Regions from separate parts of the Bacillus sp. GW821-FHT11D08 genome, predicted to be linked through region 3. Evidence: riboswitches for the same ligand, from Rfam matches in the RefSeq annotation. Region 3 holds a riboswitch; each other region holds the start of a gene.
What was found. Region 3 has a riboswitch for S-adenosylmethionine ahead of AC1RRX_RS04345 (bifunctional homocysteine S-methyltransferase/methylenetetrahydrofolate reductase). Riboswitches for the same ligand answer to the same signal wherever they lie in the genome.

Region 1 (8,004 bases), 210 kb from region 3:
GCCCCTTCTATCGGCCGGCCGTCTTACCTTTTCTTATGATCAGGATGAAAAGCCGATTCTTCAAAACGTGTCCTTTCAGCTCCGGAAAGGAGAGCGGGCTTTATTGCTCGGGCCGAGCGGATGCGGCAAAAGCTCGCTCGCTCTCTGTTTAAACGGTCTGTACCCGGAAGCATGCGATGGGGTTCAATCGGGAACCGTTTCTTTATACGGAACACCTCTTTCACATCTGACAGAACCCGCCGCCAGATCCATCGGCGTCGTGTTTCAAGATCCGGACCAGCAGTTTTGCATGCTGACGGTTGAAGATGAAATCGCCTTCGGCCTGGAAAATTTGCAATATACAAAAGAAGATATGGACGCAATCATCGATGACGTTTTGGCAAAATTAGAGATCACTCATTTGAAAACGCGAACGATCGCTTCGCTGTCAGGCGGTTCAAAACAAAAAGTGGCGCTTGCCTGTATCATTGCGATGGAACCGGAACTCATTATTTTGGACGAACCGACGGCACAGCTTGATCCATATTCCGCACGTGAATTGGCGCGGCTGATCAAAGATCTTCAAGCAAAAAAAGGCTTCGGCCTTCTCGTTATCGAACATCAGCTTGATCATTGGGCGCCGTGGATGGACAGGACGATTGTTCTTGACGAAACGGGTCAGAAGGTGATGGACGGAGAGACGGACGTTATCTTTGAAACAAAGATTGAAGAGCTGATGCAGCTCGGCATTCCGATTCCGCGTGTGATCTCATTGCAGGAGCACGTCAGCATTCCTTTTACATTGTGTAAAGAAAAGCTGTTTCAAGAATCTGTACCGTCTCTGCCCGAACCCCGGCCCGCCGCGCTTTCGGCAGAAGACGCGCTGAGCGTTCACGAGCTGTCATTCTCAAGAGGGACAGACGTCATTTTTCAGGATGTGAGCTTTTCCGTAAAAAAAGGTTCAATCACCGCGATTGCCGGCCCTAACGGAACAGGAAAATCCACGCTCCTTTCTGCCGCGGCCAAGCTCATCCGTCCGCTGGGCGGAGACATCAAAATAGACGGCAGACCGATTGATTCCTATTCTGAAAAAGAGCTGCGGCGGCTGATCGGATATGTTTTCCAAAATCCTGAACACCAATTTGTCACAGATTCCGCCATTCAAGAGCTGATGTTCGGTTTTGAAAGCAGCAGAGCCGCAAAGGAGAAAGCTCTTCAGCTGTTAACCCGATTCGGCCTGAGACGCCATGCCTCACAGCATCCGTTTTCTTTAAGCCAAGGACAAAAACGCCGGCTCAGCGTCGCAACGATGCTTATGCACAATGTGAACGTTTTGATGCTTGATGAACCGACTTTCGGACAGGATGCCAAAACGGCGCGGGAGTGTATGCAAATGCTCCGTGAGATTCAAAAGGAAGGAACGGCTGTTTTGATGGTGACACACGATATGGAACTCGTCTCAGATTATGCCGACACGATCCTTGTGCTCTGCGGCACGAAACTGGTATTCCGGGGAACTCCCGACGCTTTATTTTCTGATAACACCGGGATCGCCGAGCAGGCGCATTTGGCTTTACCGCTGCGGTATGAATGGATGAAACACGACAGGAGGCGGAGAAATGAACTTGCGGCTGGAGGCTGTTAACCCGTCAATAAAGGCGGCGGCTGTATTGTTATGCGTCATTATGCTGTCGTTTATTTATAATCCGTACACCCCTGCTTTGTTTTATATCATCATTGCGGGAGGCGTCCTCTCGGCGGGGCGTGTGCCGCTGAAAAAATGGCTGCTGTTCACGATTCCGTTTGTCATTCTGGCCTTCGGTTCTTTATGGACAGCCGCCGTATTCGGAAACGTCCCGACAACCGGAAGCAACCTGCTGTTTAAGCTCGGGCCGATTGCCGTCAACATTGATAACGCGGCGCTCGGGATTTCTATCGCGTTTCGTATTTTATGTTTTTCCGCTTTGTCGATGATGTTTCTTTTCACAACCGATCCGATTCTGTTCATGCTCAGTCTGATTCAGCAGTGTAAGCTGCCGCCCAAGCTTGCATACGGCGTTATCGCGGGGTTCCGGTTTCTCCCTCTTCTGAAAGATGAAATCCTGATCATCCGGCAGGCGCACAGAATCAGGGGCGCGGGGTCTGATTCCGGGCTGAAAGGAAAGCTCTCCGCCTTCAGGCGCTTCACCATTCCGCTATTGGCAGGCGCAATCAGAAAGGCGGAACGCACGGCGATCGCGATGGAATCTAAAGGCTTTACGGGGAGCCGAAACCGCACGTTTTACAGAACTGTTACCGTGCGCCGCGCCGACTGGTGCTTTTTCCTGCTCGTGCTTCTGTTATTCGGCGCAAGCTGGCTCATTTCATTGTTGTTTGTATAAAAACAGGCCGCCGGAGTGATTCGGCAGCCTGTTTTGTTATGTATGTTATTGATGATAATTGAGAGCCTGAGCGAGATTGGACTTGATCGTAATATCTGAGAAATTAATGCCGAGCTGTACGGCGGTTTGAGCGATTTCCGGCCTGATTCCGGATAAAGTGGACGTGACGCCGATCAATTTCAGCGCCTCAACTAATTTAAAAATCTGATGCGCCACCATCGTATCGACAACCACTACACCCGACAGGTCAATTAACAGATGTTCAATCAGCCGTTTTGCACATGTGCTCAGCGTATTTTCAAGAATGAATTTGGCGCGCTCCGTGTCAATATCGCCGACAAGCGGCAGCAGCGCCGTCCGTTTGCTCAGCGTGATAACCGGCGAGCTTAACTCCAAAATCATTTCTCTTTGCGCATTCAGCTGCATTTTTGAGTTATGCTCGGCATGATCGACAAACGTGTAAATCGTAAAATCAAATACTTGTACAATTAAATTCTCCCATTTCTTCCTTTCTCCCTGTGCAAACGAAGATTCATGTTTATCGGCAAACGCATCATAATAACTGATGTATAGTCTCCGGTTTCTCATGAATTCACGGACCACATACTGTACGGGAGTATCCAGATGCTTCTGGTCTTTCGCAAGCTCAATCACCCACTGCTCGAACTCTTCTAAAAATTCTTTTTTCGGCATGATATACATTTTATTAATATGCCGGTAAAATTCTTTATCCTGCTCCGTCAGTTCTTCTGTGATGACGGGATTTGTCAAAGAATAAATCGAATTCGGATCCGAATCTTCCATCGTTTCGATCCACTCTTTCGCAATTTGATCCACTTGTTCTGAAAAATAGTTGTATAATGCTTCACTTATCTTCATATCTCTTCTCCTTTCCCATTTCCAATTATACCGTCAGCGGATCATGAATGAAAATAAAAGCTGTTAAACTATCCATTTATTTGAAATTTTTTAGTGCGATAGATTACGCCTTTTTTATGAAAATGCTTCAAATGACTCTTTCCGGCCGGCATGCTCTGCCATAAAATAGTAGCAACACCCTTGTATCCACTCGCAAGCATAAAAAAGGAGGGCTTTTTTATGAATGGTGAAATGCATTTGATTCCTTATGTCACGGATGAACAGATCATGGAGGTGAACGAGCTTCCAGAGGGGATTAAAGTGATTAAGGCGCCAGAGTTGTGGGCAAAAGGGTTTAAAGGCAAGGATATTAAAATCGCGGTGCTTGACACAGGCTGCGACATCAATCATCCTGATTTGAAAGACCGGATTGTCGGCGGGAAAAACTTCACCGATGATGACGGAGGCAAAGAAGACGCGATTTCCGATTATAACGGACACGGGACACACGTTTCCGGAACGATTGCCGCCAATGATTCAAACGGCGGAATTTCGGGTGTCGCGCCGGAAGCAAGCCTTTTAATCGTTAAAGTTCTCGGCGGTCAAAACGGCAGCGGCAAATACGAATGGATCATTAACGGCATCAACTACGCCGTTGAACAAAAGGCCGATATTATTTCCATGTCACTCGGCGGGCCAAGCGATGTGCCTGAATTGAAAGAAGCCGTCACAAATGCGGTAAAAAGCGGTGTTCTGGTCGTTTGCGCGGCAGGAAACGAAGGCGACGGAGACGAACGTACAGAGGAACTGTCGTATCCAGCCGCTTACAACGAGGTGATCGCAGTCGGATCAGTCTCAATCGCCCGTAAATCGTCTGAATTTTCAAACGCCAATAAAGAGATTGACCTGGTGGCTCCGGGAGAAAATATTCTCTCCACCCTTCCCAACCATAAATACGGGAAACTGACGGGCACTTCAATGGCCGCCCCGCATGTGAGCGGAGCGCTTGCCTTAATAAAAGGGCTTGAACAGGACGCGTTTCAGCGGACGCTTTCTGAGGCTGAAGTCTACGCCCAGCTCGTGCGGCGGACCCTTCCTTTGGACATCGCCAAAACATTGGCCGGGAACGGATTCCTGTATTTAGACGCGCCTGAAGTGCTGATGGAAAGAGCCGAACAGGCACAGCTGCTGTCTTTCTGATATTTTTCTCATATAATGATTGATCAGCTTGTCACATCACCAATTTTTAAAATGTGAGATTTTCTATTGACAGTGATCTGAATAAACTGATAAGATAACCAACAAATGATGTAACTTTTCAAAAAAATTGAAATATTTTCTCTTATCGAGAGTTGGGCGAGGGATTGGCCTTTTGACCCCAACAGCAACCGACCGTAATTCCATTGTGAAATGGGGCGCGTGATTTTTGCGCCGAGACGACTGTCTCATAAGGCACGGTGCTAATTCCATCAGACGTGATCTGAGAGATAAGAGAGGCTTGCATTTTGAAGTTAAAGCCTCTTTCTCTCATGAGAAAGAGGCTTTTTTGTTACATCTCACTTAAAGGAGGAAACTTAATGACAACAATCAAAACTTCGAACCTCGGTTTTCCGAGAATCGGCTTGAACAGAGAATGGAAAAAAGCGCTTGAGGCTTATTGGAAAGGAAACACTGACAAAGAAACGTTTCTTAAAGAACTTGACGGTTTATTCTTATCAGCTGTCAAAACACAGCTTGACCAACATATCGATATCGTGCCGGTCTCTGATTTCACCCATTATGACCATGTGCTTGATACCGCCGTCAGCTTTAACTGGATTCCGGAAAGATTCCGCAGCATCACGGATCCCGTTGATACATACTTTGCGATTGCCCGCGGTGTAAAAGACGCCGTTTCCAGTGAAATGACGAAATGGTTTAATACCAACTACCATTACATCGTCCCTGAATATGACGAAAGCATTGAATTCCGTCTGACGAGAAACAAACAGCTTGACGACTACCGCCGGATCAAAGAAGAATTCGGAGCGGAAACAAAACCTGTCATCGTCGGTCCGTACACATTCGTCACACTTGCGAAAGGATACGAAGAATCAGAAGCGAAAGCGATTCAAAAACGCCTTGTTCCTCTTTATGTTCAGCTGCTGAAAGAACTTGAAGCTGAAGGCGTAAAATGGGTTCAGATCGATGAGCCGGCCCTTGTGACAGCTTCTTCTGAAGACGTCCGTGCCGCAAAAGAACTCTATGAAGCGATCACAAAAGAGCTTTCAGGACTGAATGTCCTTCTGCAGACATACTTCGATTCGGTTGATGCATATGAAGAACTCGTTTCTTATCCCGTACAGGGAATCGGGCTTGACTTCGTGCATGATAAAGGCAGAAACCTTGATCAGCTGAAAAAGCACGGCTTCCCGAAAGATAAAGTGCTGGCAGCCGGTGTGGTCGACGGCCGCAACATTTGGAAAATCGATGTTGAAGAACGCCTTGATGCAGCTCTGGATATCCTCAGCCACGCTGATGTTGAGGAGTTATGGATTCAGCCTTCAAGCAGCCTTCTGCACGTGCCGGTGGCGAAACACCCTGACGAGCATCTTGAAAAGGATTTGCTGAACGGCCTGTCATACGCTAAAGAAAAACTGGCGGAACTCGGCGTCTTAAAAGAAGGGCTTCTGTCCGGCAAAGCGGCCGTCAGTGAGCAGATCGAAGAATCAAAAACGGCACTTAAGGCTTTAAAAGCATTCGCAACAGGAGCGAACTCAGCTCAAAAAGAAGAGCTGAATCAGCTGACGGAAAAAGATTTCTCCCGGCCGGCAAGCTTTGAAGAACGATTGGCGCTGCAGAATGAATCACTCGGTCTTCCCCTTCTGCCGACGACGACAATCGGAAGCTTCCCTCAATCTGCAGAGGTGCGGAGCGCACGGCAAAAATGGCGGAAAAAAGATTGGACGGATGAACAGTACCAAGCCTTTATTAATGCGGAAACGAAGCGCTGGGTTGACATTCAGGAAGAAATCGGCTTAGACGTGCTCGTTCACGGAGAATTCGAGCGGACGGACATGGTCGAATACTTCGGTGAAAAACTGGCCGGATTCGCCTTTACGAAATATGCATGGGTGCAGTCTTACGGTTCACGCTGCGTACGTCCGCCTGTCATTTTCGGAGATGTCGAATTTATCGAACCGATGACGGTAAAAGATACGGTCTACGCCCAATCGCTGACGGAAAAACACATGAAAGGCATGCTGACGGGACCTGTCACCATCTTAAACTGGTCATTCCCGCGTGTGGATATTTCAAGAAAAGAAATCGCCTTCCAGATCGGGCTTGCCCTCAGAAAAGAAGTAAAAGCGCTTGAAGATGCCGGTATTCAGATTATCCAAGTGGATGAACCCGCGCTCCGCGAAGGACTGCCGTTAAAAACGCAGGATTGGGATGAATATTTAACTTGGGCCGCAGAAGCATTCCGGTTAACGACGTCTTCTGTGCAAAATGAGACGCAGATTCATACGCATATGTGTTACAGCAACTTTGAAGATATCGTAGATACGATCAATGATCTTGACGCGGATGTCATTACAATTGAACACAGCAGAAGCCACGGAGGATTTTTAGAATACTTGAAAGAACATCCTTACGTGAAAGGCCTCGGACTCGGTGTATACGACATTCACAGCCCGCGTGTGCCGGCAACTGAAGAAATCTATCAAATTATTGATGACGCGCTTGAAGTGTGTCCGACTGACCGCTTCTGGGTAAACCCGGACTGCGGACTGAAAACAAGACAGCAGGAAGAAACCGTTGCTGCATTAAAAAATATGGTCGACGCCGCGAAACAGGCACGAAAAAAACAAGCTCAGCTTGTATAATGAAAACAGCCATCCGTAACTTACGGGTGGCTGTTTTTTCTGGGCGTGCTACTTATTCTTCAGCGCCTTCGCAAGTTCACTTAGTGAATCATGCTGCTTAATTTGATAGCCCCGCCCTTCTTTTTGCAAATACCCTTTTTGGCAGAATTGCGTCAGCACATGCAAGAGATGACGGTAAGATACACCCAAATAATCACAGACCGTTACGTGCTTCTCTTTATAACCCCCTTTATAAGCCGTCTGCAAAATAAAATCGGCCAGCCGGTTTTCAAGCGGGAACGCCAGACTTTGTGAATATTTCGAAGCCATAAGCGTTGCCTTAGCACTTAAAAACTTAGCCAATTCACGCAGGAATTTCGCATCCTGCAGCAATTGCGCGCGGCAGCGGTAAATAGGCAGAGCAAAACAAACAGTCTTCGTTGAGGCTTGAATTCCTTTTGTGTAATACACTTCATGTAATAGTTCCATCTCTCCGATGTAATCATCTTTGTTGATAAAATTAATTAAAGAAACTTTCCCGTTTTGGTGGGTTACATATATTTTCGCTTTTCCTTCAAGCACGTAAAACAGGAAGTCAGGCCTCCTGCCCTCTTGAATAATCCATTCGTCCCGCTCATATTCGCGCACTTCCATAAACTCTTCAGCGGGGAAAGAGAATAAATGCGCGATTGAGTGTTTTTTTAACTGATGCCGCTTTTTCTCGCCTTTATAAATTTCCATCGTCCACCCCAAAAATATGAGATATCTCATATTGTCTTTATGTCTTTACATGATAACATGCCAATTAAAGGAGGAACGGGAATGAAAGCATATCGCTGGATGAGTCTGCATTTTTTTAGTTTTTTTATGACATGGGGTGTTTTTCTGCCCTATTGGACGGGATGGATGGTGCATATAAAAGGGGTTTCCGTATCCGAAGC
Region 2 (8,004 bases), on a different contig from region 3:
CTCTGTCGGCACAATGATCTTCCAGAAGCTGAAGGACATAATCCTTTTCAATATAAGCATCTGTTTCACTTTCACGAATGATGTTGCGAACCCATTCGTTCATTTCATTTTTCAGCCAGTGGCGGATCGGCACAGGGAAGCCGAGTTTTTTGCGGTTAAGCACATGATCAGGCACTACCCCTTCAGCAGCTTTGCGCAGAAGGTATTTCGTCGTGCCGTTTTTCGTTTTCAGTTCATCCGGAATTTTAGAAGCCACGTCAAACACGACTTTATCAAGGAACGGCACGCGCAGTTCCAATGAGTTGGCCATCGTCATTTTGTCAGCCTTTAACAGGATGTCGCCGCGCATCCACGTATGGATGTCAACATACTGCATTTTATTAATGTCGCTGTATGAACGGCTTTCCGTAAAGTACGGCTTCGTGACATCACGGTATGAAAGCTCTGGATTGTAATGTTTGAGCAGCTGTTTTTTCACGGGCTCTTCAAAAATCTTCGCATTACCGATATAACGCTCCTCAAGCGGTGTGCAGCCGCGGACTAAGAGGCTTTTCCCTCTCATTCCTTCAGGCATGACGGACGCCACATGAAGAAGCATTTTTTTCAGACCGGACGGAATGCGTTCAAACGGTTTAAGCGAAAGCGGTTCGCGGTAAATATTGTACCCGCCGAACAGCTCGTCCGCGCCTTCCCCGGATAACGCGACCGTTACATGTTTTTTCGCTTCTTTCGCGACAAAGTACAAAGGAATCGCCGCCGGATCTGCAAGCGGGTCATCAAAGTGCCAGACGATTTTCGGAAGCTCGTTCATATACTCCTCAGGAGAAATGACTTTGCTGATGTTTTCAATTCCGAGCGCGGCAGCCGTTTCCTTCGCTACGTCAACCTCACTGAAGCCCTGCTGCTCAAAACCGACGGAAAATGTTTTAAGGCTCGGGTGAAATTCTTTCGCAACTGAGACGATAAAAGAAGAGTCAATACCGCCGGATAGAAACGAACCGACAGGCACGTCACTTCTCATGTGGACTTTGACAGAGTCAAAGATTGCGTCTCTGACTTCTTTCACCAATTTATCTTCATCAGACTGAACAGGCTTGAAGTTCGCTTTGAAATATGTTTTAAACGCGATGTCGCCTTCCGGACGGATCGTAAACTGGCTGCCCGGCTCGACTTTTTTCACTTCAGCGTCAAGCGTGCTCGGTTCAGGAACGAATTGGAAAGACATATATTGCTGTAAAGAAGCTGTATCAAGATCAATGCCGTTTTGAGCGGCCATTAAACTTTTTCTTTCAGATGCAAAATATACTTTGTCCCCGATGGTTGTGTAATACAGCGGTTTAATGCCGAACGGGTCTCTCGCGCCGTACATGACGCGGTCAGCTTTGTTCCAGATTAAAAACGCAAACATTCCGCGAAGCTTTGAAGCAGCTTCTTCTTTATAATGACGGTATGTCGCAAGGAGCACTTCGGTATCGGAATCTGTATTGAAAGTGTAGCCTTTCGCTTCAAGCTCTTCTCTCAATTCAATGTAGTTATAGATTTCGCCGTTAAAAATGATCCAATATTTTTCGTCTTCATATGATAAAGGCTGTCCGCCGTTTTCTACGTCAATAATACTGAGCCGTCTGAAGCCGAATCCGACGTGCTCGTCATGATAATACCCATCGCTGTCAGGACCGCGGTGAACGATCATTTGGTTCATTTGTTTGATTAGCTCTTCTTGATCTGCGGTTTGAGTTAATGGATGCTTATTAAAAACACCGACAAATCCACACATAGTATAGCCTCCATAAGTGTAATTTTCTAATTGGACCCCCTTTTTATAGACGCTTTGTTACGCCATTGGTTTCACGCTATGTAAAAAATAAGCATGGCAGCATCTACAAAAAGGGAAAGCCGCTTAAGTAAGCGGCTATAAAATTATTCTCCTAGTGCTTCTTTGCGAAGCGCATCCGCCTTGTCAGTACGCTCCCAAGGAAGATCCACATCATGACGTCCGAAGTGGCCGTAAGCAGCTGTCTGCTTATAGATCGGGCGGCGCAAATCAAGCATTTTAATAATGCCGGCAGGTCTCAGGTCGAAGTTATTCCGTACGACTTCGATCAGTTTTTCTTCAGAAGCTTTTCCTGTATCAAATGTATTGATGGAAATAGAAACAGGCTGTGCCACGCCGATTGCGTATGCAAGCTGCACTTCACAAGAATCAGCAAGACCTGCTGCCACGATGTTTTTCGCTACGTATCTCGCAGCGTATGCCGCAGAACGGTCTACCTTCGTCGCATCCTTACCGGAGAATGCGCCGCCGCCGTGGCGTGCATATCCGCCGTATGTGTCAACGATGATTTTACGGCCGGTCAGACCCGCATCACCTTGAGGTCCGCCGATTACGAAACGTCCCGTAGGATTGATGAAGTATTTTGTCTCTTCATCGATCAGTTCCTCAGGCACGACAGGATTAATGACATGCTCTTTCAGATTGCGCTGAATCTGCTCAAGCGTAATTTCCGGGTGGTGCTGAGTTGAAATGACGATCGCGTCGATGCGGACCGGCTTGTTGTTTTCATCATATTCAACGGTAACTTGCGTTTTGCCGTCAGGGCGAAGGTACGGAAGAATGTCTTCTTTGCGGACTTCGCTCAAACGGCGGGCTAATTTATGCGCCAAAGAGATCGGAAGCGGCATAAGCTCTTTCGTTTCGTTACACGCATAACCGAACATCAGGCCTTGGTCTCCCGCTCCGATTGCTTCGATTTCAGCATCGCTCATTGTGCCTTCACGCGCTTCAAGAGCCTGATCGACACCCATTGCGATATCCGCAGACTGTTCATCAATTGATGTTAAAACAGCGCAAGTCTCCGCATCAAATCCATATTTGGCGCGTGTGTAGCCGATTTCTTTAATCGTTTCACGGACTGTTTTCGGAATGTCAACGTATGTTGATGTAGTAATCTCTCCGCTTACCAGCACAAGTCCTGTCGTTACAGATGTTTCGCAGGCCACGCGCGCGTTCGGGTCATTTTTTAAAATCTCATCTAAGATACTGTCAGAAATTTGGTCACAGATTTTGTCCGGATGACCCTCAGTAACAGATTCAGATGTAAATAGTCGACGGTTTTTACTCATTCACTTTTCCTCCTGAAAAAAGATCTTTTGCAAGACCTTTTCATATGATACGGAACTCGCTCCCTCTTAATACAATGTCATACTATATCAGAGAATGTTAATTGGCATATTTTATGAAATAAAAAAACCTTTTCCACTCGAGGAAAGGGTTTGGTCTGTGTGCCTTTCACTCTTATCGCTCAAGGAAAATATTAAACCTTGCATCAGGTTAGCACCTTGGTTTCCCACAGTGTTTTCACCTGCTTTTTTACAGAGAAACCGGTTGCTGGGCTTCATCGGGCCTGTCCCTCCGCCAGCTCGGGATAAGAGTATCCGCTCAATGAAATATCTTATCGTAAAAGGGCGGAAAGTGTCAATATGAATTAAAGCGATTACGCGCCTTTATTTCGGGAAGCAATGGAAAAACACAAACAAAAAACCGCAAATAGTATAGACTATTTTCAGATATATGTTATACTAATTCCACATTCAGCGAAATACAAATAAACCGGCAAAGGAAGGTTTTTATGAAATTAGTTGATTTAACCGCAGATCTTCAAGCATTACTTGCAAGTCCGAATGTGCATCATAATTTATCGGCTCCAAAACTTACCGAAAAAGTGATCAGCCGAAATGAAGGAACGCTGACATCAACGGGCGCCGTACGCGCCACCACCGGCGCATATACAGGCCGGTCACCTAAAGATAAATTTATCGTCCGTGAACAAAGCACAGAAAATCAAATTGATTGGGGCGCGGTGAATCAGCCCATTTCTGAAGAGGCGTTTGAAAAGCTGTACGCCAAAGTCGTCAGCTACTTAAAACAGCGGGATGAACTGTTTGTGTTTGAAGGATTCGCGGGAGCGGATGAAAAATACAGACTCCCGATTACGGTCGTAAATGAATTTGCGTGGCACAATTTATTCGCGCGCCAGCTGTTTATCAGACCGGAGACGGATGAAAGAGACACGCAAGCGCAGCCTTTCACCATTCTCTCAGCTCCGCATTTTAAAGCAGATCCGGAGACGGACGGCACGCATTCGGAAACATTTATCATTGTCTCTTTCGAAAAGCGCGTCATTTTAATCGGCGGCACCGAATACGCCGGAGAAATGAAAAAATCAATATTCTCCATTATGAACTTCCTGCTTCCGCAGCAGGATATACTGCCGATGCACTGCTCAGCCAATGTCGGTGAAAAAGGCGATGTCGCCCTGTTTTTCGGCCTTTCCGGCACAGGGAAAACGACGCTTTCAGCCGATGCGGACCGCAAACTGATCGGCGATGACGAGCACGGCTGGTCAGATTCCGGCGTTTTCAACATTGAAGGCGGATGTTACGCTAAATGTATCAATCTGAGCGAGGAAAAAGAACCGCAGATTTTTCGTGCGATCCGCTTCGGGTCTGTTCTTGAGAATGTCGTGCTTGATGAAAAAACGGGTGAAGCGGATTACGACAATTCCTTCTACACGGAAAACACAAGAGCCGCATATCCGATTGAGATGATCGGCAATATCGTGCAGCCGAGCATTGCCGGCCATCCGCAGGCGATCGTCTTTTTAACGGCGGACGCATTCGGCGTGCTTCCTCCGATCAGCAAACTGACGAAGGAACAGGCGATGTATCACTTCTTAAGCGGGTACACCAGTAAACTCGCGGGAACCGAGCGCGGCGTGACATCTCCGCAAACGACTTTCTCGACGTGCTTCGGTTCACCGTTCCTTCCGCTTCCGGCGCATGTATATGCCGAAATGCTCGGGCATAAAATCGACGAACACGGCGTTCAAGTCTTCCTGGTCAACACAGGCTGGACCGGCGGAGGGTACGGAGTCGGAGAACGGATGAAACTTTCGTATACAAGAGCGATGGTCAAGGCCGCTATTGAAGGCAGACTGAACCAGACTGACATGACGGCAGACAGCATTTTCGGCCTGCGCAGTCCCGTTCATGTTCCGGGCGTTCCGGATGAAGTTCTTCAGCCTGAAAACACATGGAGCGATAAACAAGCATACAACGAAAAAGCGCTGTTTTTGGCCAATGAGTTTAAAGAAAACTTTAAAAAGTTTTCCCATGCGGACTCGATTGCCAAAGCCGGCGGACCTCTCGTGTAATCAAAAAAGCCAAGGGCGTTTATGCCCTCGGCTTTTGTTTTTTCAGTTTGTCGAATGGAGCGACGTGAGTCTGTATGTAATGCTTGTCCGGCCGTTCGCCCATTCGAGCTTTTGGACCTCGCCGGTGCCGGATTTCTCGCCGGTTTTCGTTTTGCGCACGTCCATCGGAATATCAAGAGGATAGACGCGGTAGCCCTCTTTCTCCAATAAAAAGATATTTTCCTCTATCCGTTTTTCATTGCCTTTTGTCACAATCATGGTATTAAATTCAACAGGCATTCCCAAAATGAAAATCCCCTTTCATTCTCTTATTCTTTATTATCATATCATAAATCAGGCATCTTACCGTGTCTTCATCCATTCCGCCAGCCGCCGGACAATGCGTCTGTTTTCCTGCGGCGGAAAATAATGCGTAAAACCGCTGTAATACCAAGTTTCCACCGGTTTCCCCGCCTCTTTCAGCTTGTCCTCGATCATTCGGGCGTGTTCGATCGAAACATTCTCATCATTCTCTCCATGGATGAGCAGCACAGGGGCCTGAATGCGGTCTGCTTTTTCAAACGGCGAACGCCATCTGTATTCATCCGGCACCTTTTTCGGCGTGCCTCCGATCACCCGCTTCATCATCCGCCGCATATCCTTCCGCTCTTCATAAGTAAGCACCATATCGCTCACACCGCCCCATGATACGAGCGAAGCCGCTTGATGCCCCATTTCAATCGCGGTCAAAAGCCCCATGATTCCGCCCCGGGAAAATCCGAAAATATGCACCCGCCCTTCTCTGACGTTCGGATGCTCCCGAAGCAGGCGGAAAGCGGAAAACGCGTCCTCTCTGTCCTCTCCCGCAAAATCTTCATTTCCCTCGCCGCCCTGGTTGCCTCTGTAATAGGGCGCAAACACGACAAAGCCTTGGGAAGCGAATTGAACGATTCTTCCGGGGCGTACCATGCCGACATTTTTCATGCCGCCGCGCAAATATAAAAAACCGTCATATGTTCCCGGCGCCGCAGGCTCGGCAAGAAGCCCCTTTACCTTCAGCCCTTCTGACTCATAGCATACCTCAAAGAGGCGGATATGCGGACTCGGAGACGGGAACCTTTTCTTTTCTGCCAGCAAAACAATGGCCTCCTTATATCATCAGTTTTTTTATTCTTTCCCAACCTGAATATGGGCACTCACACATTTTTTATACCCATCATACGATATGTAAAGCAGAAAAGGTTATTTTAACGCTTAAAACAAGGAGGTTACACCGTGAACAAATGGCTCAAAACGGGCTGCGTTTTTGTCATATGCGCCTTTTTCCTGCTCATTCTTCCGGCTTGCAGACAGGAAGAAAGTCTGACAAAGGTAAAGGTGGCGGAAGTCACACACTCCATCTTCTATACGCCTCTGTATGTCGCTGAAGCAAAAGGTTTCTTTAAAAAAGAAGGGCTCCAAGTGTCACTTCAAACAACATGGGGCGGAGACAAAACAATGACATCGCTTTTGTCAAACGGGTCTGATATCGCGCTGGTCGGTTCTGAAACATCCATTTACGTGGAGGCGCAGGGAGCAAAAGATCCGGTCATCAACTTCGCGCAGCTGACGCAGACGGACGGCACATTTCTCGTGTCACGGAAGGATGAGAAATCATTCAAATGGAGCGATTTAAAAGGAAAAACATTTCTCGGCCAGCGAAAAGGCGGCATGCCCCAAATGGCCGGTGAGTACGTCCTGAAAAAGAATCACATAGAGCCGAAAAAAGACATTAACCTCGTTCAAAACATTGATTTCGCCAATATTTCCAACGCATTCGCATCCGGAACGGGTGATTATGTGCAGCTGTTTGAACCGACGGCATCCCAATTTGAAAAAGAAGGCATCGGCCATATCGTCGCATCCTTCGGAGAAGCTTCCGGCCAAATGCCATACACAACCTTTATGGCAAAAGAAAGTTATTTGAAAACCAATGAAAAGACGGCGGAAAAATTCACCCGCGCCATCTATCGCGCCCAGCAATGGGTGGAAAGCCATCCGGCCAAAGACATCGCAAAAACGATTCAGAAGGAATTTGCCGATACCGATCCGGCCATTATCGAAACATCAATAGAGCGATATAAAAAACAAAAGTCATTCTCTGCAGACCCAGTTCTGCAAAAGGATGAATGGGAACAGCTTCAATCTATTATGGATGAGGCCGGAGAGCTTCCGAAACACATTCCGTACAGCAAACTCGTCAACACAAAAATCGCCAAAAAAGTCACCTCAGAACAATAGGAGGAACATGAATGTCTTTTTTACATGTGGATCATGTAACACATACTTATTTCTCGCTGAAAGAAAAGACAACCGCCGTGAAAGATATACATTTTCAGATTGAAAAAGGGGATTTCATCTCCTTTCTCGGACCGAGCGGATGCGGAAAAACAACACTCCTGTCCATTCTGGCCGGTCTTATCACCCCTGCGCAAGGCCGGGTGCTGATTGAAGGAAGCGTGCCGAACCATAAAGAACACCAAATCGGTTATATGCTTCAGCAGGATTATTTATTTCCTTGGAAATCAATTGAGGAAAACGTGCTGCTCGGTTTACACATTTCAAAAACATTAACAGAAGAAAAAAGAGCTGAAGTTCTCAGCCTTCTGCCTAAGCTCGGATTAATCGGCGTTGAAAAGAAATACCCGAAAGAGCTGTCAGGCGGGATGCGGCAGCGGGCGGCACTTGCCAGAACTCTTGCACCGGACCCGGGACTGCTGCTCCTTGATGAACCGTTTTCCGCGCTGGACTTTCAAACGAAGCTTTCTTTGGA
Region 3 (8,004 bases):
GCGGGAGGGCGTCAATAGTACCGCATATAAAAGCAGGCGTGACATTCAAGGTAATGCCCTTAGAGACATGTCCCCAAGGGCATTTGTCTGTTTCAGGCGAGTTCTTTATACATGATCACATGCGGGCCGATGCCGGGTATGTCAAAGGGGCTGCCCGTGCTTTTCCAGCCGAGCTTTTCGTAATATCCCTTTACGTGACATCTGGCGTTGCACCAGACAAGCGCCGCCCCCATATCTGCCAGTTTTCGTTCTGCATAGGCGATTAACGTGCTTCCCGCTTTTTGCGTCCGGTATTCCTCAAGCGTCGCCATGCCGCGCAGCTGATAGGCGGGCGCTGCCTGTAAAGCCTGCTGGTTCTGCGGGTAGAAAGAAGCGATGCTGATCAATGTCCCGTCGTAAAAACCTCCGAGATGAAAGGCTCCTTTGACGCTGTCCTGATCATATTTACAATCCTCAATCGTCTGATGGGGGCGCAGCACGCTGTGTCTGATCGCGTATGTGTCTTCTGCGGTGATGGGTTTTACTTCAACCATGAAAAAATCCTCCTTTGCTTGATTCTTTTTCTGTATCGTACCATGAAAAAGCCGCCTGTCATATCAGGCGGCCTCTTCCGCGTTAATGCAAATATACATCAGCCCGCTTTTCATCCTTTTGCTTAATATAAGCTGCAAGCTCTGACGTCAAATCAGAACGGAGAAACGGGGTGATTAAATAAATTCCGTTAAACAGTTCGCACGCCGTGTCGAGAAGCGACTTGGCGATGGCGAGGCCTTCGGCTTTCTGCTTCCGCTTGTCTTCGCCGGCGAGCGCCATTTTTTCGCGGATGCTGTCTGACAGCTTAATGCCCGGGATTTCATGATGGATGAACTCTGCGTTGCGGCTGCTCGTTAACGGCATGATTCCGATATACACCGGTGTTTTGAGATGCTTCGTTTCATGATGAATGTCAATGAGCTGCTGCTCCGAGTAGACAGGCTGGGACACGAAGTAGTCAGCTCCGCACTCGATTTTTTTCTCCAGCCGTTTTACTGCTTTATCGAGATGGCGGACATTCGGATTAAATGCTCCGGCTACGGAAAAGTTCGTTTTCTTGCCGAGCGGTTTCCCTGATAAAGAAATGCCCTCGTTGAATTGTTTAATCAGCCTGATCAAGTCAAAGGACGTTAAATCATAGACGGAGGTAGCCCCTGGAAAGTCGCCGATTTTTGAAGGATCACCCGTGATGGCTAAAATGTCGGTGAGCCCGAGCGTATCCAGCCCCATTAAATGTGACTGAAGGCCGATGATGTTGCGGTCTCTGCATGTAATGTGAACGAGAGAACGGATATCAAGGCGCTCTTTCAGCAATGAACCGCAGGCTGCATTGCTGATCCGCGGTGTCGCCAATGAATTGTCGGCGAGCGTCAGCGCTTCTATGCCGGTTTCTTTTAATTCAGCCGCCGCTTGCAGAAATTTGTCAAAATTCAATTTTTTCGGCGGATCAAGCTCTACGATAATTGACCGTTTTTGAGCGGCGATTTCGTTTAAACCCGGTTCGATTCGTTCGTTGCTGACTGAGATGACTTCTTCTTCCCGTCTGATTTTCACTTCTTTCTCAGTGACGGGGGAAAGGCCGCGGACCGCTTCAGCCATGGCTCTGATATGGTTTGGCGTCGTACCGCAGCAGCCGCCGATAATGCGCGCGCCCTGAGTGCGGAACTGTACGGCGCTCTCCCGGAAATAGGCATCGTCCGTATCATAAACAAGCCGGCCTTCTTCTAAAGACGGAAGGCTGCTGTTCGGATAGACCGATAAATAAGCGTCACTGAAAATCGGCACTTCGGTGAGCGCTTCAATCATGTGGTACGGGCCGAGCCGGCAATTGATTCCCGTTATGTCAGCGCCGAGATCGGCAATGGACCTGAGGGCTTCCCGAAGCGGCGTTCCGTCCTGCAGCACGCCCTGTTCGTGCATGGATACGTTCAGCATAATCGGAAGTTCCGTTTCTTTTCTCGCGATCTTCAGCACTTCGCGCGCCTCTTCTAAATCATAGTATGTTTCCAGAAGCAGACCGTCCGGCTCTTCGTGCAGCAATAAATAAAGCTGCTCCCGAAAGCTGCGTTTAATCTCCTCCAGGCTGTAGGCGTTTTTGTTAAAGGTGCGGATGCCGCCCATCGTTCCCAATACATAAGCGCCGTCTGAGGAAGCGCGCGCGATTCTGACCGCCTCCTGATTGATTTTTTTCGTTTCGTCCTCAAGTCCGTATCTTGAGAGCTTAATAAAATTCGCGCCGTACGTATTTGTCTGGATGATGTCTGCCCCGGCTTCCACGTAAGCCTTATGTATCCGCTTGATCTCTTCGGGCTTTGATACGTTCAGTTCCTCAAAACATCTGTCAATGCCGTAGGAATAGAGGAGAGTGCCCATCGCGCCGTCTCCGATTAAAATCCGTTCTTTTAAGTCTTGTAATAGTCCCATTGTTTGCCTCCTTCGTCACATTCAGCAAGGAAAAAAGAGAAATAAAAAAAGTCTTCTTAAGAAGAAGACTTTGTAATCATTTGTCTCTCTTCTTATCTTCCAAGCTGTTTTTAGCTTGCTGGATTTAGCACCTTGGTCATGGTTTGGGTAAACCACTACACCGGTTGCTGAAGCGTCGTCGGGCCAGTCCCTCGGCTTCTCTTGATAAGAACGTTCATGTAATTGTCATGGGTTTCCAAAACTTAACTGTGAAAATCCCTTTCTCCAAATTTACCGAAAATAGAGACAATAATCAATAGGAATCACATAATTTATCTAAAATTAATAAATTGAACGTCAATCGGCAGGTCTGCTCCGCGGACGGCTGCAATAATCTGCTGCAGATCATCTTTATTTTTTCCGGTGACGCGCACTTGGTCGTCCTGAATCTGCGACTTGACCTTCAAGCCGGAGTTTTTAATCACCGCGTTGATTTTTTTGGCGTTGTCTTTATCAATGCCCTGTACAAGCTTCGCACGCTGGCGCACCGTGCCTCCCGATGCATTTTCGATTTTGCCGTATTCAATGTTTTTCGTCGGCACGTCCCGTTTGATCAGCTTGCCGCTCAGCACATCTTTGAGCTGATTCAGTTTAAACTCGTCATCAGAAATCAGGACAAGTTCTTCCTTTTCTAAAGTTACATCGCTTTTCGATCCTTTAAAGTCATAGCGCGTGCCGATTTCTTTCAGCGTCATCTGAATCGCATTCTGCACTTCGGGAAATTCAACTTTGGATACAATATCAAAAGAACTTTCTTTTGCCATGAGAAAACCTCCTATAACATTTCACTTATGAGTTGATTATAGTAGAATAAAGAGAAATGTCCAACAGCATAAAGCATGAATTTATGCATATTGGAAAAAATGAGAAAAACATCAGCCTCATACGGGCGAATCAGGAAGGACGATAACATGAGACCAGGGCAGCAGCTCACGCTTAGTATAGATCACCAAACCGATTTCGGTTATTTTTTAACCGACGGCGAGGATACGGTTCTTTTACATAACAGTGAAATCACAGAGGATATCGAAGACAGAGATGAAGTGGACGTATTTATTTACGTCGATCATCAGGAAAGACTCGCGGCGACGATGAAAAAGCCGCTCATCAGCTTTTATGACTACGGATGGGTGGAAGTGACGGACGCTGTGGAAGATATGGGCGTATTCGTCGACGTCGGTCTGTCAAAAGACGCGCTCGTCGCAACGGAGCACCTGCCTCCGTACAAATCCGTCTGGCCGCAAAAAGGAGACAGACTGTATTGCATGCTGAAGGTGACAAGCCGCGGGCGCATGTTTGCCAAGCCGGCGCCTGAGGATATCATCAGTGAATTATTTACGGATGCAGGGGAAGACGTCATGAATAAAGACCTGACGGGCACGGTGTACAGACTGATTGCATCAGGCTCTTTTCTGATTACCGATGAAGGCATCCGCGCGTTTATTCACCCTTCAGAAAGAAAAGAAGAGCCGAGACTCGGCAGCCGCGTGACAGGGCGTGTCATCGAGGTGAAGGAAGACGGCTCCGTCAACATGTCCCTGCTGCCGAGAAAGCAGGATGCGCTTTCGGTTGACGCGGAAGAAATTCTGACCTATCTGAGATCAAGAAACGGCGCGATGCCTTACGGAGACAAAAGCCATCCTGACGATATCCGCGAACGGTTTCATTTAAGCAAAGCCGCCTTTAAGCGGGCGCTCGGGCATCTGATGAAAAACGGCAAGGTCTATCAGGAAGACGGCTGGACATACGAAAAACAATAAATTTTCTGCAAAAACATCGGTGAACCAAAACCGATGTTTTTTATTTTCTCAAAAGCTCCTATACCCTCATTTGTTTAACATCCTGCCGAACATACATATTTTATTGAAATAAAATATTCTGACATCCGAACCGATATATAACTGTAGAAAAAAACAAAAGGAGAGTTTCAATGAGAAAAATGGCGATATTTGCGGCTGTACTGCTGCTTGCGCTCAGCACGGCGGGATGTGCCGGCAAATCTGAGGAAACGGCGGCCGAAAAAACGAAAACAATCGGCATCATGCTGACAGACAACGGCCTCGGCGACCAATCATTTAATGATTCAGGCTTTCAAGGTTTGATGAAAGCGAGAGACGAGCTCGGCATCACATTTGACTATCGGGAAATAAAAGACACCGGTACATACGAAAAAGGACTGACCCAGCTTGTCCGGGAAGGCAATGACCTTGTTGTGGGGCTCGGTTACAGCATGCAGGCGGATTTAGAAAAGGTCGCTAAAAAATATCCGAAGCAGCGGTTTGTGCTGATTGATTCCGTATCAGGCCTGGATAATGTCACCTCCGTCACGTTTAAAGAGGATGAAGGAAGCTTCTTAGCCGGAGCGCTGGCGGCCATGACGAGCAAAACCGGCACAATCGGATTTATCGGCGGTTCAGATGCCGACGTCATTAAACGGTTTAAAAAAGGCTATCTGAAAGGCGCGGAATCAGTCAAACCGAATATCCGCGTGCTGTCGGACATCAGCGGTACGTTTGATGATGATAAGCTCGGGAAGGGCATCGCCCAAAACATGATCCGAAAAAAAGCCGATGTCCTGTTTACGGCGGCCGGCTTCACGGGTGTCGGCGCACTGAAAGAAGCGGAGGCGCAAAAAGTATACGCCATCGGTGTTGACAGCGATCAATATTACACCGCCGAGCACGCCGTTATCTCTTCTTTAGTGAAAAACGTCGACCATGTCATCTATGAATTGGCGAAAGATTTAAAAGACAACAAGGAGATCAAAAGCGGAGAGATCGTTTACGGACTGAAGAAAAACGGCATGGACTTAGCTAAGATCAGAGTTGTCAAAAACGCAGGCGGGCTGACGAAAAAGATCACGGATATGAAAAACAGTCTGATTGAAAAAGGAGGCGATCTGAAGTGACATTACGGACAAGGCTGCTCGTTAACGCAGCCGTTACGATGATTTGCTTCGCCGCCGTCATCGGCTTTACCATCGTAAACATGATGAAGATTCAGGCTTCAAATGAAGATGAAGTGGACGCGCTGTTAAACGTTCAGGAAGCAAAAGCTGACCTTAATACGTTAAAAGAAAGCATCACCGGCTATTCCTATACGCTCGCAGACGCCCAGAAAGAAGATGTGCGAAGCTATATGAAAAGCAGCTCAGACAAACTGGCGGCGCTCAAAAAAACGATGACGGACGGTGCAGACAAAGCCGCTTATGACAAACTCGCCAAAAAATACGAATCATGGCAGGCGGAGGCGGACGCTGCTCTTGATTCGAAAAGCCCGGCTGAAGCGACAAGGACGGCGGCCCGCATCAACGGTCTTCTGAATGATATTTATATGCTGAATCTGAAAAGCCGGGATCACTATGAAGACATGCAGAAGCAGACGGCTGACCAGATTCAGTTTATCGTTTACAGCGCAGCCGTGCTGACCATCGTGATACTTGCCGTCACCGTCATATCTTCCATCAGGCTGACGAAGAGAATTGCAGGGCCGATCCGCCGCATGGCTGAAAATGCCCGTCGTATTGCAGGAGGGAACCTTGCTGTTGAAATGCTTGATTATAAAGGGAAGGACGAACTGAAAGAGCTGAATGACTCATTCGGAATGATGGCTGAACAGCTCCGCACCTTAATTCAGGCGATCGGAGAGGTCGGCCGTGAAGTCGAGACTTTCGCGGAAGGTTTGACGAAGGAAAACCAGACGCTGAAGGACATGACCGAGCAGGTGTCCGTGTCGACGGAAGAAATGGCGAAAGGCTCCCAAACCATTTCAGAAGATCTGCAGCATACGGTGCAATTCATTGAACAAATGGATGAACATTCAAAGGCGAACGCCGAACGTTCAAAACAAACGACGAGAAGCAGCGAAGAGACGATTGCGGCGGTGGCTGCGGGGCGCGGTGCTTTAGCCGAGACCAAGCAAGCCATTGATAAAAGCAATGAGACATCAAAAGAGATTTCCGAAGCCGCCGATCTCTTCATAGAGCATGCGGCAGGCATCAGTATGATGGCGCAGACCGTTTCTGACATTGCGGGCCAGACCAATCTGCTGTCATTAAACGCCGCAATCGAGGCGGCCAGAGCAGGCGAGGCCGGAAAAGGATTTGCCGTCGTTGCCGAGGAGATACGGAAGCTCGCAGACGGATCAGCCAAAGCGACCGCGCAGATTTTCGATATGGTAAAGCAAATTGAAGACGGCATCACGTCTATTACCGGAGCTGTCACGACCGGCGTCGCTTTAGCGGACAGACAGCAGGAGCTGATGGAGAAAACGTCAGAATCATTCGTCCATATTGAACAAAAAGCCGCCCATATTAAAGCGGAGCTTACTCAATTGGACGGACGGATCATCGAATCGAAACAGCTTGGTGAGCAAGTGCTGCATCATGCCGAAAGCATCAGCGCCGTTATTCAGGAAACGGCTGCGGGAAGCGAAGAGATTTCTGCCTCCGCGCTTGAGCAGCTGTCTTCTTTTCATAAAATGGCGGAAAGCGTCGATAATCTGGTGAGCCTGACAGAGCGATTAAACGATCAGGTCCGCCGGTTTACTTTGTAACGGGCTTATGCCCGCCCCTGATTTTTGCAGCCTGACATGAGTAACTTCTGAATGAAACACAAATACTGAATATACTTGTGTTTATATTTATTCTTTTTCGTGAAAGGTGAAAAAAGATGGGAGGAATCGGGATGAATGAACAAATTCCGCATGATAAGGGTCTTGATAATAGTCTGGCTTTATTACGCGATGGATATGTATTTGTGAAAAACAGAGCGGAGAATTATCGCTCGGATGTGTTTCGCGCCCGTTTATTAGGGAAGACATTCATTTGTATGAGCGGAGCGGAAGCCGCAAAGCTTTTTTATGACACAGAACGATTTCAGCGGGAGCATGCCCTCCCCAAACGGGTGCAGAAAACGTTATTCGGAACAGGGGCAATCCAGTCAATGGACGGTGAACGGCATAAGCACAGGAAGCTTCTATTTATGTCGCTGATGACGCCGCCCCGGCAAAAACGGCTTGCGGAAGCGGTGGCAAAACAGTGGAAAGCATCTGCGGAAAAGTGGGAGGGTTCAAACCGAATTGTCCTTTTTGATGAAGCGAAGAAAGTGCTGTGCCGGGCTGCCTGTGAGTGGGCCGGCGTCCCGCTGAAAGACTCAGAAGTGAAAGAGCGGGCGGAGGATTTCACCGATATGGTAGACGCATTCGGCGCTGTCGGACCGCGTCATTGGAAAGGCAGAAGGGCGAGGCTGAAAACGGAGAAATGGATAGAGGAGGTCATTGAGGATGTGCGGTCCGGCAAGCTGCAAACGCCGGAGTGCTCAGCCTTGTATGAAATGGCTTGTCATACAGAACTTGACGGGAACAGACTTGATTCTCACATGGCTGCTGTTGAGCTGATTAATGTTCTGCGCCCGATTGCCGCCATTTCTTACTTCATTACGTTTTCAGCTCTTGCATTGCATGATTACCCTGAATATCGGGGCAAACTGGGATCGAGAGATGATCAGG
Region 4 (8,004 bases), on a different contig from region 3:
AAGCGGAAAATCGCCATCGCTCTCAAGAGGGATGTGCGTCGGCAGCGCCGGATAACCGTCCTGTTTCATCTTTTCAGAATATAATTCAATTTTTCCGCTCGGTGTTTTGAGCTTACCCGGAAAAAGCGGTTTTTTCCGTTTGGCTCTCATGAAGGAATGGCGTGAGAGCGATTCGTAATCAATATCCTCGATATACGGATTGTCGGGAAAGTCCAGCGCCTGTCTGATCAATTCTTCATCGGAATCCTGAAGCTCCTGCTCGGTAAATCCCATTGCTCCGGCAAGCAAACGGAACACTTCCGTATTCGATTTGCTGTCCCCGTAGGGTTCGATCACCAGTTTTTGCAGCTGAATAAAATGATGCCAGTAAGACGTGTAAAAATCCGTGTTTTCCAAAGCGGATGCAGCAGGGAGCACGATATCCGCGTATTTGGCGGTTTCCGTTAAAAACAGATCGTGAACGACTGTAAATAAATCCTCCCGCAGCAGGCCTTTTCTGACTTTATTCGCTTCCGGCGCAACCACTGCGGGATTCGTACCGTAAATAAACAGGGAGCGCACGGGCGGTTTTGTTTCTAAAAGAACGCTTCCGAGCCTGTTCATATTAAATGATCGTGGCTTCCTGCCGTAAAGCAGATCAGGCCGCTGGAGCGCTTGTCTGTTATAGTTTAATACCGCGCTGTTGTGCTTGATTGCGCCTCCTCCGGTGTTGAGCCACTGTCCTGTAACAGCCGGAAGGCAGGCAACGGTGCGGACGATCATTCCGCCATTGTCATGGTGCTGAATGCCGTTTCCGATCCTGATAAGGGAAGGGGAGGTTTCCCCGTACATTCTCGCAAGGCGTCTGATATCGTCGGCTTTAACGCCTGTAATAGCAGAAACCGTTTCCGGATCATAGTGTTTAACATGCGCTTTTAATTCGTCACTGCCTTCGGTGTATTCTGTGAGAAATGCTTCATCGTGAAGGTTTTCGTCGAATAAGACATGCATGATACCGAGGGCGAGTGCGGCATCTGTGCCGGGGCGAATGGGAATAAACCAATCGGCAAGCCGGCCGGTTTGGTTCTTATGTACATCGATAACGACAATTTTAGCCCCTTTTTTCCGGGCTTTTTGGGCAATCATGACTTGGTGCATATTCGTGCTGACGGCATTGATTCCCCAAAAAATAAAGAGCTTTGCATGTATGGTCTCTTCCGGATCAGTACCCGCTCCTTCACCCATTGTATAGTTATAGCCTTCAGATCCGGCTTTGCTGCAGATCGTCCGTTCGAGATGACTCGCTCCGAGACGATGGAAAAAACGGCGGTCCATTCCCTCTGCCGCCAGTTTTCCCATATTGCCGTAAAAGCTGTACGGAAGAATGCTTTCCGCTCCTTCTTCGGCAATAAGCTCTTTCCAGCGCGCACTGATCGTATTGATCGCTTCCTCCCAGGAAATAGGCGTAAACGCGGCTTCACCTTTTTTACCGATCCGTTTTAACGGAACGGTTATGCGTTTCTCATCATAAATACGCTCAGCCATGTGTCTGACTTTGTTGCAAATATTCCCTGATGTGACCGGGTGATCGGGGTCTCCCTGAATGTTAACGATTTTTCCGTCTTTTTTTGTCACAAGCAAGCCGCATTGATCGGGACAGTCTAGTGAGCATACCGACTTAAAGACCCCGTTCGGCTGTTTTGCAGCAGAATTCATAGCCCATTTCTCCTCTTTGTTTATATTGTAAGCATTATAACATTTCAAAATCGAACGTCAATTCAGAAAAAAAGTGTTGACATCACGGAAAGACTTTTCTATGATGAGTTTATTCTTTTAAACAGCCTGACAATTTCATCATTTTATTTTCTATCCAGAGAGGTGGAGGGACTGGCCCTACGAAACCTCGGCAACATTTATTGTGCCAATTCCAGCAAGCGTATGCTTGAAAGATAGGAAAGAATGATCTATACATATTTGTGCGCTTCAAGCGCATAAAGACGGTATATGAATCTCTTTCCTTCTTTGGGGAAAGAGATTTTTTTATGAAAAAATTTATGTGAAAAGGATGTTTTGCACCATGACGGTTTTAATTACCGCACCATATCACGACGAGGGGCTGAAGGAGCTGACTGAGCTGTTCGGCCGGACTGTGCACCGGCCGTGGAAGAAGCACGGCCGGGCCTATCGGGAAGATGAATTGATCCGAATGATTCAAGAGACAAACGCGTCGGGGCTTATCACTGAACTTGATGAGGTGTCTGAGCGTGTTATTGACATATTGCCTGATTCCGCTTTTATCGGTGTCTGCAGAGGAATGCCGTCTAACGTGAATATTGCGGCGGCGACTAAAAGAAAAATCCCCGTTTTCTTTACACCGGCCCGCAATGCCCAGGCTGTTGCTGAAATGTTTATCGGAAATGTGATTTCATTTTTGCGTCATACGTATTCTTCCCATCAGTGGCTGAAAGACGGGAAGTGGAATGGTGATTATTTGCAGGCTTACGTCAAATTCAGAGGAAATGAGCTGACGGGGAAAACAGTCGGCCTTATCGGTTTCGGAGCCGTCGGACAGAGAATCGCCCGGCTATTGGCCGCTTTTGACTGCAAGGTGCTTTACTATGATCCATTTGTCCGTCATGAAAACCGGGAGTATGAAAAAACGACGATTGAACGGGTATTTTCTGAAAGTGATATTGTTTCCGTTCACTTGCCGCGTACAGAAGAAACCATCGGCCTTATCGGCGCCCGGCACTTTCAATTGATGAAACAGGAAGCTGTTTTTGTCAATACGTCAAGAGCGGTGGTTACAGACAGGGAAGAGCTGCTGCGGGTGCTGAAAGAACGGCGGATTAAGGGAGCGATCCTTGACGTGTTTTATCACGAACCGCCAGAATCTTCTGATTATGAATTGATCTCTTTGCCTAATGTATTAGCGACTCCCCATTTAGCGGGCGCAACATTTGAAGTGGAAGATCATCATGTGAAGATTTTAAATGAAGCGCTTTTCAAATGGAAACAAGATCAAACCTGCTCAATACGTGAACTTTATAACAAAAGAGAACTTGAAACGGAAGGAGGAGGCTGTAATGGCTGAACAAAAAGGCTACCTTGTATTTGACATCGGGACGGGGAATGCGCGAGTCGCGGTCGTGACTGCCGGCGGCGAAGTGACCGCGCTTGAAAGGGAAGACATTGAATATGTGACGGATCCGCTTTATCCGGACGGACGATATTTCTCACCGGAAAGATTATGGACGCAAATCAGCGCTATGGCAAGGAAGGTTATTGCCAAAAGCCCACATATTACATTAATCGGAATCACCTCCACAAGCCAGAGGCAGGGAATTGTTCTGATCAATAAAGGTAAAAAGGCATTTCTCGGTCTGCCCAACATTGATAACAGAGGGCGTGAATGGGAAGACGGGATTGAGGCAATAGAAGAAGTGCATCAGCAAACCGGACGTCTTCCGAGCGCTTTATTTTCCGCCATGAAACTTGTCGGATTAAAAGCTAGACAGCCGTCTTTATGGAAAGAAGTGAAGTACATCACAAGCATCAGTGACTGGGTGACATTTGAGCTGAGCGGTATTTTAAGCTATGAACCGTCACAGGCTGCTGAAACACTGCTGTTTGACGTAAGGAAAAAGGCGTGGTCAGAGAAATTATGCAACATCTTCGGTGTGCCTTCTGCCATTCTTCCTTCACTCGTCCGATCTGGGACGGTTGTCGGAATGTTAACGTTTAAGAAAGCGGCGGTTCTCGGCCTTTCTGAAAGAGTGCCTGTGATTGCAGGCGGGGGAGACACACAGCTTGCCATCAAAAGTGCAGATGCAAAGCCGGGAGATATCGTCATCGTATCCGGCACGACGACGCCGATTACAAAGATAACAGCGGAGACCGGAACCGAAAGTTTAGAGAATGCATGGCTGAATTGCCATACAGAAGAAGGTCAATGGCTTCTTGAAACGAATCCGGGTGTAACAGGACTCAATTATCAAAAATTAAAATCCATTTTTTATCCGAATGAATCCTACGGCGTTATGGAACGGGAAATCGCAAGTCTGCCGAAACATGATCATGCTTGTATTTCTGCGTTAGGCTCCTATTTATCGCCTGAGAAAAACGCACTGGCAAAAGGCGGATTTATTTTTGACGCTCCGCTGTCCCAAAACTTAAGCAGAGCCCATTTTGTCAAAGCCGCACTGCTGGAAATCGCTTTTTCAATCAAATGGAACTATGAGGCGTTAACAGAGGTGGCTTCCTTTTCACAAGATGATGTGAAGGTGTGCGGCGGCGGTTTCCAAAGTGATGCTTTGACGCAGTTTCTTGCTAACCTTCTCCAAAAGAAAATCTATAAGAGAGAGGGGTTCAGCCAGGCATCCGCAATGGGAGCGGCGATGATTTGCAACGAAGCTCTCGGTGTGAAAGCAGAGCTTTCGAGCCGCACAAAGGTAATTGAGCCGGAAGCGGATCAGACGGATCTCTTCCTATATGAAGAATGGAAACATACGCAAAAATTATTTACTCATTTTCAGCCGGCGGTGAAAGCCTGACTTGGGGATGAGATGACAACATGAAAGATTGCTGAGGAGGAACAAAAATGCTTAATAAAATAGGAATTCCAAAACAGCTCGCATGGGGATTTTTGGGAGTCGTGCTGTTTATGATGGGGGACGGCCTTGAACAAGGATGGCTCAGCCCGTTTTTAGTTGAAAACGGCTTGACGGTACAGCAATCAGCATCCTTGTTTACAGTTTACGGTATTTCTCTCGCTGTGGCGTCTTGGTTTTCAGGGGTCTGCCTCGAAGCCTTCGGCGCAAAGCGGACGATGTTTATGGGGCTGTTGTTTTACGTTATCGGAACAGCCGCATTTATCGCATACGGATTTGAAAATCTTAATTTGCCGGTGATGTATGTCACGTATTTTATTAAAGGGCTGGGTTATCCGCTGTTTGCCTATTCTTTTTTGACATGGGTGATTTACCGGTCGCCGAAAAACAGGCTCAGTACGGCGGTCGGCTGGTTCTGGATTGCATATTGCTGCGGGATGTTTGTATTCGGTGCTTGGTATTCAAGCTGGGCCATCAAATCCTTCGGCTATTTGAATACACTGTGGAGTTCAATTTTTTGGGTCTGCCTCGGCGCGTTTTTTGCTTTGATTTTAAATAGGGACCGCTTTGAAAAGAAAAAGGCAGATAAGCTGGAAAAGGCGCAGGAATTAATGAAGGGAATCACCATCCTTGCTGAAAATCCGCGCGTGCTCTCTGGGGGGATCATTCGGATCATTAACAGCATCGGTACATACGGATTTCCGGTATTTCTTCCGATGCATATGGCGCAGCACGGCATTTCTACAAATGTATGGCTTCAAATTTGGGGAACGATCTTTCTCGGAAATATCGTCTTTAACTTAATCTTCGGCGCAGTCGGCGATGCCTTCGGCTGGAAAAAGACTGTCATGTGGTTCGGGGGAGTGGGCTGCGGCATTTTTACTCTTTTATTATATTATGCTCCTGTTGTATCACATGGGAACTTGCTTTTCGTCAGCATTGTCGGTTTTATATGGGGAGGGCTCCTCGCCGGGTTCGTTCCGATCGGGGCTATCGTGCCGACGGCGGCCGGCAGCGATAAAGGTGCTGCCATGTCTGTGTTAAATCTGGCTGCGGGCCTGTCGGCATTTGTCGGCCCTGCGCTTGCCTGGGCGTTCATCGGACTTGTCGGCGCACAAGGCGTTGTATGGATTTTCGCAGCGCTCTATTTCGTAAGTGCAATCTTGACCAATCAAATCAAAATACCTGAAGAGAAAACGGCAAAACACAATAAAGCATTGCCTGAATACGCTTCTTAACAGCAGCGCCCCGAAAATTCGGGGCGTTTTTTTACAGCTGCTGAAGAAACCCGGCAAAGCGCTGAATTTGTTCACGTAACGATTGTTTGTTTTCGTGAAATTGTTTGAAACGATGTCCGTTTGCTCCGGACGGATGCGGGAAGCCTTCCAGAATGACCGCATGACCCATTCTGCCGTTCTTCTTCAGCATGCGGCAGGCTGATTCTGCTGCTTTGCCGAGAGGGATAAGCAGAATGTCCTTTTTCATCATTTTTATTTCATCCGGAAAACATGTCAGCGCGTAACGGCTGAGAAGAGCTGACCTGCTGATTGCCGGCCGATGTCCCGTATAGTTTTTCTGTTTATAAAAAACAGGGTGTTTGATAACGGACGTTGTATGAAGAAGCTCCCGTTTTGAATCAAATAACCGGGATGAATCCTCAACGTGAAGCGCGGCCGGCAGACCGCATTCATTAAGCATTTCGATGATGTTCTGCCTCATTGAACCGGAAAGTCCGGCCGCTTTTTTTGTTTCATAGGCTATCGTTTCAAAAGTTTCGCCATCTTTTAAAAGCTGTGCCGCTTTTTTGTAAGCCAGCTGCATTTGAAAAAAACCGGGTGTGATTCCGGAAATGGCAACGACTGCATAAGGGTTAATATATTCATTATGAGGCGAATAATACAAATCCAGATCTCCGTCCTTAGCTAAATGGAAAGCCGGAGTCAGCAAATCCGATTTTGTAAACCCTCCCGAAGAAGATAGTGCTTTAAGCTGCTGCAAAAAATGCGCAAGCCGCTCACGATCGCAAATCATGTTATGCCTCCTTGGATCCGCGCCAGTTTCTCTTAGTGTCATCAAAAACGTCGGATGACATGCAGGCTCATAAACCGCTTTTACCGGCGTTCCAGAGCATTTTCAGCACGTGAGGCGTTCCTTTAACTTCGGCTGCCGTCGTTTGCACGGCTGTTTTTTTAGTAAGAAAGTCTTCCTGCAGTTCTTTCTGCTTTTGTGATAACAAACGGGTTTCTGTTTTGATTTCATCAACGGACGTCTGCATGGACGCTGTCGCGGCGTTAATCTTCTTTATATCAGGCGCTGTGTTTCTTTTAAAATGGACGGCGGATACGGCTGCATAAATGAATGCGGCAGCCGCAACGGCAGCACTGATATACAAAATGATGATCATCTGCTTTTCACTCCTTTTTTTCAGTTGATACCCTTTACGGATCGTGTTGAATCATTTTATTTGCTAATTGTTTTTTTTCTGCTTATAATGTGAAATCGTACATAAGGACATTCAGAAAGGGTGAAAGACGTGGAAAGCTTACAAAACAAAACGGCTCTTATCACGGGTGCGGGCAGAGGAATCGGCCGCGCCGCCGCTATCGCTTTAGCCAAAGAAGGAGTCAATATCGGTTTAATCGGCCGTACAGAAGCAAATGTCGAAAAGGTTGCGGAAGAAGTGAAAGCCCTTGGTGTAAAGGCATCATTCGCTGCTGCCGATGTGAAAAACCAAAAAGAGGTTGAACAAGCCGTCTCCTCTATTAAAGAAGAACTCGGTGAGGTTGACATCTTGATTAACAATGCCGGAATCAGCAAATTCGGCGGATTTTTGGATCTTACGCCTGAAGAGTGGGAAGACATCATTCAAGTGAATGTAATGGGTGTATACCACGTGACACGCGCCGTTCTTCCTGAAATGATTGAGAGAAAATCAGGAGATATCATTAATATTTCTTCTACGGCAGGCCAAAGAGGCGCTGCGGCGACAAGTGCGTACAGTGCTTCTAAATTTGCCGTTCTCGGTCTGACTGAATCTCTCATGCAGGAAGTCAGAAAACACAATATCCGTGTCAGCGCAATGACTCCGAGCACGGTTGCCAGCGACATGTCTATTGAATTAAATCTGACAGACGGCAATCCGGAAAAAGTCATGCAGCCTGAGGATCTTGCAGAATATATGGTTGCTCAATTGAAATTACATCCGCGCATTTTCATCAAAACTGCCGGTTTGTGGTCAACTAATCCTTAAACAAAAGGGGACCTGTCTTCGTGACGGGTCTTTTTTGGTTTCCGCAACCCGAATAAATGGGCATAAAGATCCGTTTTTGCAGAAAAAAGAGTGAAAAAGAAACCGATATCAGCTATAATTAAACTAAATAAACTATGTACCAAATGTTCACTAAAATTATTTTTC

Region 1: another riboswitch for S-adenosylmethionine. It lies ahead of metE (5-methyltetrahydropteroyltriglutamate--homocysteine S-methyltransferase); the one in region 3 lies ahead of AC1RRX_RS04345 (bifunctional homocysteine S-methyltransferase/methylenetetrahydrofolate reductase).
Region 2: another riboswitch for S-adenosylmethionine. It lies ahead of metK (methionine adenosyltransferase); the one in region 3 lies ahead of AC1RRX_RS04345 (bifunctional homocysteine S-methyltransferase/methylenetetrahydrofolate reductase).
Region 4: another riboswitch for S-adenosylmethionine. It lies ahead of AC1RRX_RS12850 (2-hydroxyacid dehydrogenase); the one in region 3 lies ahead of AC1RRX_RS04345 (bifunctional homocysteine S-methyltransferase/methylenetetrahydrofolate reductase).

The regions. Positions count from the first base shown of each region.
Region 1 is NZ_JBXARS010000002.1:362,732-370,735, reverse strand. It holds gene AC1RRX_RS05605 (ABC transporter ATP-binding protein) at 1-1,624, shown strand, start outside; gene thiX (HMP/thiamine ABC transporter permease ThiX) at 1,599-2,360, shown strand; gene AC1RRX_RS05595 (STAS domain-containing protein) at 2,406-3,239, opposite strand; gene AC1RRX_RS05590 (S8 family peptidase) at 3,459-4,418, shown strand; SAM riboswitch class I at 4,558-4,712, shown strand; gene metE (5-methyltetrahydropteroyltriglutamate--homocysteine S-methyltransferase) at 4,796-7,084, shown strand; gene yeiL (transcriptional regulator YeiL) at 7,133-7,804, opposite strand; gene AC1RRX_RS05575 (MFS transporter) at 7,886-8,004, shown strand, end outside.
Region 2 is NZ_JBXARS010000003.1:521,541-529,544, forward strand. It holds gene asnB (asparagine synthase (glutamine-hydrolyzing)) at 1-1,777, opposite strand, end outside; gene metK (methionine adenosyltransferase) at 1,921-3,123, opposite strand; SAM riboswitch class I at 3,293-3,432, opposite strand; gene pckA (phosphoenolpyruvate carboxykinase (ATP)) at 3,630-5,213, shown strand; gene AC1RRX_RS09525 (DUF2584 domain-containing protein) at 5,256-5,498, opposite strand; gene AC1RRX_RS09530 (alpha/beta hydrolase family protein) at 5,556-6,329, opposite strand; gene AC1RRX_RS09535 (ABC transporter substrate-binding protein) at 6,468-7,472, shown strand; gene AC1RRX_RS09540 (ABC transporter ATP-binding protein) at 7,484-8,004, shown strand, end outside.
Region 3 is NZ_JBXARS010000002.1:152,748-160,751, forward strand. It holds gene AC1RRX_RS04340 (GNAT family N-acetyltransferase) at 93-533, opposite strand; gene AC1RRX_RS04345 (bifunctional homocysteine S-methyltransferase/methylenetetrahydrofolate reductase) at 616-2,457, opposite strand; SAM riboswitch class I at 2,547-2,668, opposite strand; gene AC1RRX_RS04350 (YajQ family cyclic di-GMP-binding protein) at 2,769-3,260, opposite strand; gene AC1RRX_RS04355 (CvfB family protein) at 3,360-4,256, shown strand; gene AC1RRX_RS04360 (BMP family lipoprotein) at 4,427-5,404, shown strand; gene AC1RRX_RS04365 (methyl-accepting chemotaxis protein) at 5,401-7,050, shown strand; gene cypC (CYP152 family fatty-acid peroxygenase CypC) at 7,182-8,004, shown strand, end outside.
Region 4 is NZ_JBXARS010000005.1:300,448-308,451, forward strand. It holds gene AC1RRX_RS12845 (molybdopterin oxidoreductase family protein) at 1-1,695, opposite strand, end outside; SAM riboswitch class I at 1,843-1,935, shown strand; gene AC1RRX_RS12850 (2-hydroxyacid dehydrogenase) at 2,057-3,073, shown strand; gene AC1RRX_RS12855 (FGGY-family carbohydrate kinase) at 3,066-4,532, shown strand; gene AC1RRX_RS12860 (RbtT/DalT/CsbX family MFS transporter) at 4,580-5,827, shown strand; gene AC1RRX_RS12865 (hypothetical protein) at 5,859-6,620, opposite strand; gene AC1RRX_RS12870 (DUF948 domain-containing protein) at 6,688-6,993, opposite strand; gene AC1RRX_RS12875 (3-ketoacyl-ACP reductase) at 7,123-7,839, shown strand.